One region of the Acidovorax sp. BLS4 genome, then DNA from elsewhere that is predicted to be linked to it. Evidence: predicted binding sites of a transcription regulator. Region 1 holds the regulator's gene; the other holds the start of a gene.
The links. The regulator FNR, encoded in region 1, switches genes on or off when oxygen is low (the NO sensors DNR and NnrR bind a similar motif). The targets are predictions, from matches to a motif close to TTGATNNNNATCAA.
Positions count from the first base shown of each region.

Region 2: a site for FNR is predicted at 2,561-2,574, ahead of R1Z03_RS03905 (universal stress protein). Genes of this name have one in related genera too.

Region 1 is NZ_CP136797.1:3,243,178-3,247,586, reverse strand. Features, by position in the region: gene R1Z03_RS15105 (sulfite exporter TauE/SafE family protein) at 1-211, opposite strand, end outside; gene hemN (oxygen-independent coproporphyrinogen III oxidase) at 223-1,605, opposite strand; gene fnr (fumarate/nitrate reduction transcriptional regulator Fnr) at 1,783-2,502, shown strand; gene R1Z03_RS15090 (hypothetical protein) at 2,534-2,827, opposite strand; gene R1Z03_RS15085 (FixH family protein) at 2,873-3,157, opposite strand; gene ccoG (cytochrome c oxidase accessory protein CcoG) at 3,243-4,409, opposite strand, start outside.
Region 2 is NZ_CP136797.1:815,895-820,303, reverse strand. Features, by position in the region: gene R1Z03_RS03925 (efflux RND transporter permease subunit) at 1-21, shown strand, start outside; gene R1Z03_RS03920 (hypothetical protein) at 90-530, opposite strand; gene R1Z03_RS03915 (LysR family transcriptional regulator) at 657-1,625, shown strand; gene R1Z03_RS03910 (metallophosphoesterase) at 1,659-2,504, shown strand; gene R1Z03_RS03905 (universal stress protein) at 2,630-3,052, shown strand; gene R1Z03_RS03900 (TetR/AcrR family transcriptional regulator) at 3,000-3,668, opposite strand; gene R1Z03_RS03895 (LysR family transcriptional regulator ArgP) at 3,722-4,409, opposite strand, start outside.

The sequences.
Region 1 (4,409 bases):
AAGCGAAGGGCCGTGCCCACACCCGGTCCGCCGGCAAAGCCAGGCCGCGGCCCGCCCATCGCACCGTCTGCGCCCCTGCGTTTTCCGCCGCGGCGTGGCCTGGGCCGCCAGCGCGCACCAGCGCCCCGCAGGGCGCCGCGCACATCGCCAGGCAATGCGGGCCGCCCGCCAGCCCCATGGCCAACGCGGTCCAGACCAGGGTGTCGGGCATGGCGGCGTCCTTCAGATGATGCGGGAAAAGCGCGCGCGGTTGCGGTCCGCCTGCAGGTAGCGATCGAACAGCATCGCCACGCCGCGCACGAAGAACCAGCCCATGGCCGTGACCTCGATGCCTTCCTGGCCGAGCACGACCAGGCCCTGCGCCTGCAGGTCCTCCAGTGCCTGCAGTTCGGTGGCGAAGTACTGCCGGAAATCGATCAGCCACGCCTGCTCCACCGGCTCGAACAGCACCTCGCCCTGGCACATCAGCGCCATGATGACGGAGCGGCGCACCAGGTCGTCGCGCGTGAGCGCCAGGCCCCGCACCACCGGCAGGCGCCCCTGGTTGATGAAGTCGTAGTACTCGTCCAGCGTCTTGGCGTTCTGGCTGTAGGTGGCGCCCACGCGGCCGATGGCCGACACGCCCAGGCCGAGCAGGTCGCAATCGGGCTGGGTGCTGTAGCCCTGGAAGTTGCGGTGCAGCCGGCCCTGGCGCTTGGCCACGGCCAGGGCGTCGCCCGGCAGCGCGAAGTGGTCCATGCCCACATAGACGTAGCCGGCATCCTGGAACGACCGCAGCGATTGCGACAGCATGGCCACCTTCGACGCCGCCAGCGGCAGATCCGCCGGCACGATGCGGCGCTGCGGCTTGAAGCGCTCGGGCAGGTGGGCGTAGGCATACAGCGCGATGCGGTCCGGCCGCAACCGGCCCACCTGCTCGAGCGTGCGCTCGAAGGACTCGGGTGTCTGCCGCGGCAGGCCGTAGATCAGGTCCACGTTGATGGACTCGAAGCCCAGCGCACGCGCGCTGGCCACCAGGTCGAAGACCTGGCTGGCCGGCTGGATGCGGTGCACGGCCTTCTGCACTTCGGGGTCGAAGTCCTGCACGCCGAAGCTCAGGCGGTTGAAGCCCAGCTCCGCCAGCAGCGCCAGCCGGCCCGCGTCCACCGTGCGCGGATCGATCTCGATCGAATACTCGCCGCCGGGCGCAAGCGTGAAGCTGCGCTGGAGCATGGCCATCAGCGACCGCAGGCCGTCATCCGACAGGAACGTCGGGCTCCCCCCGCCCAGGTGCAGCTGGCTCACCACCTGGCCCACGCCGCACTGGGCCGTGTGCAGGTCGATCTCACGGCTGAGATAGCGCAGGTACACCTCGGCCCGCTCGGGGTGGCGGGTGATGATCTTGTTGCAGGCGCAGTAGTAGCACAGCGACTCGCAAAAGGGAATGTGCACATACAGCGACAAGGGCAGTGCCTTGGCGGCCGACCCCAGGCGGCGCTGCTGCAGCGCGAGAACGTAGTCGTCCTGTCCGAAGGCCTCCACGAACCGGTCGGCGGTCGGGTAGGAGGTGTAGCGGGGGCCGGGCACGTCGAAGCGGCGCAGGAGTTCAGGGGTGACAGCGATCATGGGATTTCCTTGTGCCTGCCCAATGTGCCGCAGGCCCCGGGGGAAACCCTTGACCTGGGTCAAGGGTTCTGCAGGCGTACGCTGCCACAATTGATCCATGACAGGTGCCCGGCGTTCGCCCGGGCTCTACCACCCTGCCGGCCGCCCGCCCTCCCCTCACCACAAAGGCCTTTTCCCATGAATCCGCAAACCATCAAAGTGGCATGCTCGAACTGCAACCTTCGCGAGCTGTGCATGCCGCTGGGCCTGAACGATCAGCAACTGCAGCGGATCGACGACATCGTGGCCGTGCGCCGCAAGGTCAAGCGGGGGGCCACCCTGTTTCGCAATGGCGAGCCCTTCAGCTCGCTCTTCGCCATCCGCACCGGCTTCTTCAAGACCTGCGTGGCCACCGAAGACGGCCGCGACCAGGTCACGGGCTTTCAGATGGCCGGCGAGATCATCGGCCTGGACGGCATCGTCAGCGACCACCACACCTGCGACGCCGTCGCGCTGGAAGACGCCGAGGTCTGCGTCATGCCCTTTGACCGCATCGAGGAACTGTCGCGCGAGGTCACGGCGCTGCAGCACCACGTGCACAAGATCATGAGCCGCGAGATCGTGCGCGAGCACGGCGTGATGCTGCTCCTGGGCAGCATGCGGGCGGAAGAGCGCCTGGCGGCCTTCCTGCTCAACCTGGTGCAGCGCCTGCATGCCCGGGGCTTCTCGCAGTCCGAACTCGTGCTGCGCATGACGCGCGAGGAAATCGGCAGCTACCTCGGCCTCAAGCTGGAGACGGTGAGCCGCACCTTCTCGAAGTTCGTCGAGGACGGCATCGTCGAGGTCAAGCAGCGCCACGTGCGCATCCTGGAGACCGCGGCGCTCAAGCGCATCGTGAACTCGCAGAACTGCCACTGAGCGGCCGGCCTCCGGCACCGGCGCTGGCATTTCATGCGCCCGGGTGGTTGCGCGCGCAGTCGGCGGGCCGGTCGGTCACGGGCACGGGGCAGCGGTTCAGTTCGAACGGCGACATGGCCAGCAGCGTGGTGAGCGCGCTCGACGCCATCGTCACCAGCCAGAAAGCGAAGAAGGCGATGGTGTAGACCCCCTCGCGCGAGAGCGCCAGCGGCTGTCCGAACCAGTGCATGTCCTGTGGGTCCACCAGGGCAAAGACCAGCATTTCCAGCACGCCCGCCATCAGGAAGGCGGGCCATGCAATCCACATGAGGCGTTGGGTCCACATTGCGCTTGTCTCCTCGTTTCGGGGGGTGGTGCGGACAGGCCGCCTTCAGCGCGGCTGGTCCTGCACGGGGGTGGCCGCATGGTTGCGCGCCTTCATGGCCGGGGCCAGGCTGTTCGGCGCGCCCTGCAGCGTCTTGTTGATCTCGATGCCCTGGCGGTAATAGTCCTCGGCCACCACCGGGTCGGGGCGCACGACCGCCACCCACAGCGTGGTGAAGCCCGCCACGACCACGATGGCCGGCCCGGCAATGACCATCCAGACGAAGCCGAACTTCCACCAGGGAGCGGCCGAAGGAAGGGGAGCCGGTGCGGCAGCGATAGGGGATGGCATGGTGTTCACTCCTGACAGGAAAAGAAGAAAGGCGGTCGGACCAGCGGTCTGGCGCCTGAAACGGTGACGGTGGGGCCGGCGGCGCTCATCGCGGCACCAGGAAGACCGACTTCTCGGCGACATGGCCGCCCGAGCCCAGCGCCTGCACGTCGAACTGCACGGCATGCGATCCGGGCGGCGCGGAGCCGTAGGGGATCTGCAGGCGCACGGCCACCCAGCGGGACTCGGCCGCGCCGATCTCCACCTCGGCGTCGGACGCCACGCGCAGCCCCTGCAGCCCGCTCGCGCCGATGCGGTAGCGCTGGCCGGACTCGGTGGCATTCATGATCTGCAGGCGGTAGATGTTCTCCAGCTGCCCGCCGGCCACGATGCGCGAGAGCGCGGCGCGGTCGCGCACCACGTCCACCTTGAGCGGCGTGCGCAGCACCAGGCTGGACAGCAGCCCCACGCACAGCGCCACCAGCACCGCGGTGTAGATCAGCACGCGGGGGCGCAGCACGCGGCGCAGCATCTGCGCGCGGCCCCAGCGGGCCGCCACGCCGTTCTGCGTGGAAAAGCGGATCAGCCCCCGCGGGTAGTGCATCTTGTCCATCACGGTGTTGCAGGCGTCCACGCACAGCCCGCAGCCGATGCACTCGTATTGCAGGCCGTTGCGGATGTCGATGCCCACCGGGCACACCTGCACGCACAGCGTGCAGTCGATGCAATCGCCCAGGCCCCGGGCCTTGTAATCCACCGTCTTGGTGCGGGGACCGCGCGGCTCGCCGCGTGCGTCGTCGTAGGTGACGATGAGCGTGTCGCGGTCGAACATGGCGCTCTGGAACCGGGCATAGGGGCACATGTACTTGCACACCTGCTCGCGCATGAAGCCGGCATTGCCGTAGGTGGCGAAGCCGTAGAACAGCACCCAGAAGATCTGCCAGCCGCCCTGCATCGCCAGGAGCTCGCCCGACAGTTGGCGGATGGGCACGAAGTAGCCAACGAAGGTGAAGCCCGTCCACAGCGCCACCGCGATCCAGAGGAACTGCTTGAGCGCCTTCTTGCGCACCTTCTCGAAGGTCCAGCCCCCGGCATCCAGGCGCAGGCGGGCGCTACGGTCGCCCTCCACCCGGTGCTCGATCCACATGAAGATCTCGGTGTACACCGTCTGCGGGCAGGCGAAGCCGCACCACAGGCGCCCCGCCACCGCGGTGAACAGGAACAGCGACATCGCGCTGACGATGAGCAGGCCCGTGAGGTAGATGAAATCCTG
Region 2 (4,409 bases), 2.4 Mb from region 1:
CCCGTACCCGGCGCGCCATGAAAAAGAAAAAGGGCGCCTGGTGAGGCGCCCTTGATGGGGAGACTTCGCGGCCGGTCCGGCCGCCGATCTCAGTAGTAGCGGCGGATGTTGTCCACCGCGATGCCGTTCATGGCACGGCTCAGGTCGGCCATGATGCGGGCGTCGTACAGTGCGGCGTTCCAGGTCTTTTCGTCTTCGGCTTCACGGCGGCGGGCTTCGGCCCAGGCCTTGTAGCCGGAGCGCAACACAGCGCTGGCGCGGCGGGCGGGACCGGCCAGCAGGGCCAGCGCGGCGAAGGCGATCACCCACATGACCATCCAGGCGGCCAGCATGTGGCCTTCGGCGCGGGTGTCGACCACTTGGTTGGCAACCACCAGCACGGCGGCCACGACGGCGGCCAGCAGGAGGGAGGATGCGCCCCGTGCGCCGTCCAGGCTGGCGGCAGCGCCCTTCAGGGAAGCGGCGAAGCGCTCTGCGCGCTGCACGCCGGGGTGTTCGGTGCGGTATTCGATGTGTACAAAATTTGCCATGATGAGGACCCTTTTCAGACGCTTTTGGCGAAATTGCCGGGCGAATGGGTGAATCTTAGGGTTTACCCCATGGCTGTTCCACTTTATATTTTGAATCTCAGTCATTCACTGAAGTGATGGTTCAACATGCTGCCTCTCAACTTCCGCTCGCTTGACCTGAACCTGCTGCGCGTGTTCGATGAGGTGATGACCGAGCGCAACCTCACCCGTGCGGCGCACAAGCTGTCGCTCACCCAGCCGGCCGTGAGCAACGCGCTGCGGCGCCTGCGCGAGGTGCTGGGCGACGACCTGGTGGTGCGCAGCGGGCAGGGCGTGCAGCCCACGCCCCGGGCGCTCACGCTGTGGCCGCCGGTGCGGCAGGCCTTGGCGCAATTGCAACAGTCGCTGGCGCCGGGGGATTTCGACCCTGCCACCGCCAGTTCTACGTTCGTGCTGGCCATGGCCGACGCCACGGGCGCCACGCTGATCCCGCCGCTGGTGGAAATCATCGAGCGCGAGGCGCCCGGGGTGTCCGTGCGCGTGGTGCCGCTCACCACGCGCGACCCGCGCAGCATGCTGGACGACGAATCCGCCGACATGGCCGTGGGCTACTTCCCCGCGGTGATGGCCGACCTGACCGCGCGCGCCCAGACCGACAGCGTGGTGGCCTTCGAAAGCGTGCGCCTGTACGACGGCGAATACGTGTGCGTGATGCGCCACGGCCACCCGCTCGCCCAGGTGCCGATGACGCTCGACCTGTACTGCAGCGCGCGCCACTTGCTGGTGAGCTTTTCCGGCAAGCCCTACGGCTTCATCGACGAGGCGCTCACCGCGCTGGGCCGCGAGCGGCGCATCGTGCTCACGGTGAACCAGTTCTTCACCGCTGGGCGCGTGGTGACCACCACCGACCTGCTCACCGTGCTGCCGCGCCACTTCGTGGGCGTGGCCAGCATCGCCGGCGAACTGGTGTGGCGCCCGCTGCCCATGCCGCTGCCCACGGTGCATGTCGATGCGCTGTGGCACCGCCGCCGCCTGCACGATGCGGCCCACCGCTGGCTGCGGGGCGCGATGGCGCGCTCGGCCCTGCCCACGGCCCGGCGCCCTCCCGTGGCCTGACGGCGGCACCGCGCCAGCCTCCACAATCGGCGCATGAAGATTCAACTGCTGTCCGATCTGCACCTGGAAGCCCACCCCGCCTTCGCCCCCAGCCCCGCCCCGGGCGCCGACGTGCTCGTGCTGGCCGGCGACATCGGCTCCTACCAATCCGGCTCGCAGCTGGCCGACGACGACTTCGGGCTGGCGCGCTTTTCCCCGCTGCCGCAGTTCGCCGGCTGGCCGACCCCCGTGCTGTTCGTGCCCGGCAACCATGAATACGACATGCAGGATTTCGACGCCGCCCAGCAGCGCCTGCGCCAGGTGTGCGACCGCCTGGGCCTGATCTGGCTGGAACGCGAAAGCGTGGTGCTGGAGGGCGTGCGCTTCGTCGGCACCACCCTCTGGAGCGACTTCGACGCGCTGGCCGAGGACGAAGGCAGCACCGACCTCGCGCGCCGCCTGCGCCAGCGCGAGAAGGCCTTTTGCGCCGCCAACTTCTACCTGCGCAAGACCGGCGGCACCCGCAGCGGCGAGCCCTTCCTGGCCGAGCCGATGCGCGAGCAGTCCCTGGCCTGCCAAGCCTGGCTGCGCGACGCGCTCGCGCGCCCGTTCGACGGTCCCACCGTGGCCGTGACGCACTTCGCCCCGAGCCTGAAAAGCGCCGACCCGCGCTACGGGCTGATTCCCGGCACCGCGGGGTTCTGCAATGCGCTGGACGATCTGCTGCCCCATGCCCAGCTGTGGATGCACGGCCACCTGCATTCGCCGAGCGACTACACGGTGCAGGGCGCGCGGGCCGATGGAACGCCCTGGCGCTGCCGCGTGGTGGCCAACCCGCTGGGCTATGCCCGCAAGGGCGAGCAGGACACCTTCTCGCCGCATTTCACCGCCACCGTATGATCGTTCGCAGGTGCCGGCTTCCACGCCGGCGCTTTCGCCGCGCAGGGCATACAAAGATGACGCAGGTCAAGACAACAGGCGCACGCGCAGATTAGTCTGGTCCCTTCTCTTTCGGAGACGTCTTCATGAACATCCTCCTCGCCGTCGACGGCAGCCCGTACACCAAGAAAATGCTCGCCTACCTCGCCACCCACGAGGAACTGCTGGCCGGCACGCACGATTACACCGTGGTGACCGTGCAGCCCGCCCTGCCGCCCCGCGCCCGCGCGGCCCTGGGCAAGGAAACCGTCGAGAAATACCACGCCGAAGAGGCCGAGAAAATCATCGGCCCGGTGGTCAAGTTCCTCGCCCGCCACGGGGTGGTGGCCCAACGGATCGTGAAGACCGGTCCCATCGGCGAAACCCTCGGCAAGGTGGCGGACACCGGAAAGTTCGACCTGCTCGTGATGGGCTCGCACGGCCACGGCGCGCTCGGCAAGCTGGTGATGGGCTCGGTCAGTACCCAGGTGCTGGCGAACAGCCAGGTGCCGGTGCTGCTGGTGCGCTGACCCCTTGCGCGGCCAGGCCGCCGAAGCACGTTTCCACCGCCCAGTCGAGGATGCGCGCATCGGTGTACCGGCCGGTGGCGCGCAGCATGGCGGGCAGCGGGTCGGCCGAACGGGCCAGCAGCGCCCACAGCACCACGTCGGGCGGCCATTGGGCGCTCAGCTGGCCGGCCTCCTGGGCTTCCACGATCCAGGTGGTGATCTGCGCGCTGGCGGTCTGCAGCGACGCCTGGTAGCGCTCGCAGTCGCGCAGCGGCCCGGCCAGGCCGGAATTGCGGCTCAGCAGCAGGGGCATCTCGTCGGTCAGCTGCAGCGACAGCATCCAGCGCAGCAGCGCCTGCAGGCGCTCGATGGCGGACTGGCCGGGCGGCACGCTCTGCAAAAACCCTTGCAGCCGGTCCACGGCATGCACCATGGCGGCGGCGCACAGGTCGTCCTTGCCGGCGAAGTGCTTGTACAGGCTGGCCTTGGCCACGCCCACTTCGGCGGCCACGTCGTCCAGCGTCATGGCCTCGAAGCCCTTTTCGCCGAGCAGGCGGCCCGCAGCCGCCACGATGGCCTCTTCCCGTGCCTGGTGCATTTGCGCCTTGAAGGAGGGGCGGGACGGGGGCGTGTTCATGCGGCGCATCTTAGCGACCGGCCGCGGCCCCCGGTACCGGGACAGCCCGGGGCCTACACCGCCAGCATGCGGGCCGCGGTGCGGGTCAGCGCCTCGGACAACGCATCCAGCACCTCCGATTCGAGGTTCCAGCAGTGCCAGTACAGCTGGATCGGCAGCGAATGGCCGGGCGCCAGGTCCACCAGGCTGCCGTCGGCCAGCGCCCCGCGCACCAGCAGCTCGGGTACCACGCCCGCGCCCCAGCCGGCGGTGGCGGCGCGCACCTGGCCTTCGGAACTGGGCACGAACAGGTGGTGCAGCGCCACGCGCTTGAGGCCGAAGGCGCGCATCACGAACTCGGCCTGCATGTCGTCCTTGCGGTTGAACGACAGGAACGGCACGTCGCGGAAGTTGTGCGGCGTGAGCCCGTGCGGCAGGTAGCGCGCCGCCAGCGCCGGCGAGGCCACGGCCACGTAGTGCATGGCCCCGAGCGGCACCACCTTGCAGCCGCGCAGCGCCTGCTTGAGCGTGGTGACGCAGCCCAGCACCTGGCCCGAGCGCAGCCACTCCTGCGTGAAATCCTGGTCGTCCACGATGATCTCGACGGGCAGGCGCTGGCGCACCAGATCGTGCAGCGCCTCCAGCGCCCAGGTGGCAATGCTGTCGGCGTTGATGGCAATCGAGATGCGCTCGTCCTCGCGCGCGCCGCCGGGGGCGCTCGGGGCGAGTTCCTGCAGGTCGCGCTCCAGGTCGGCGCGCAGC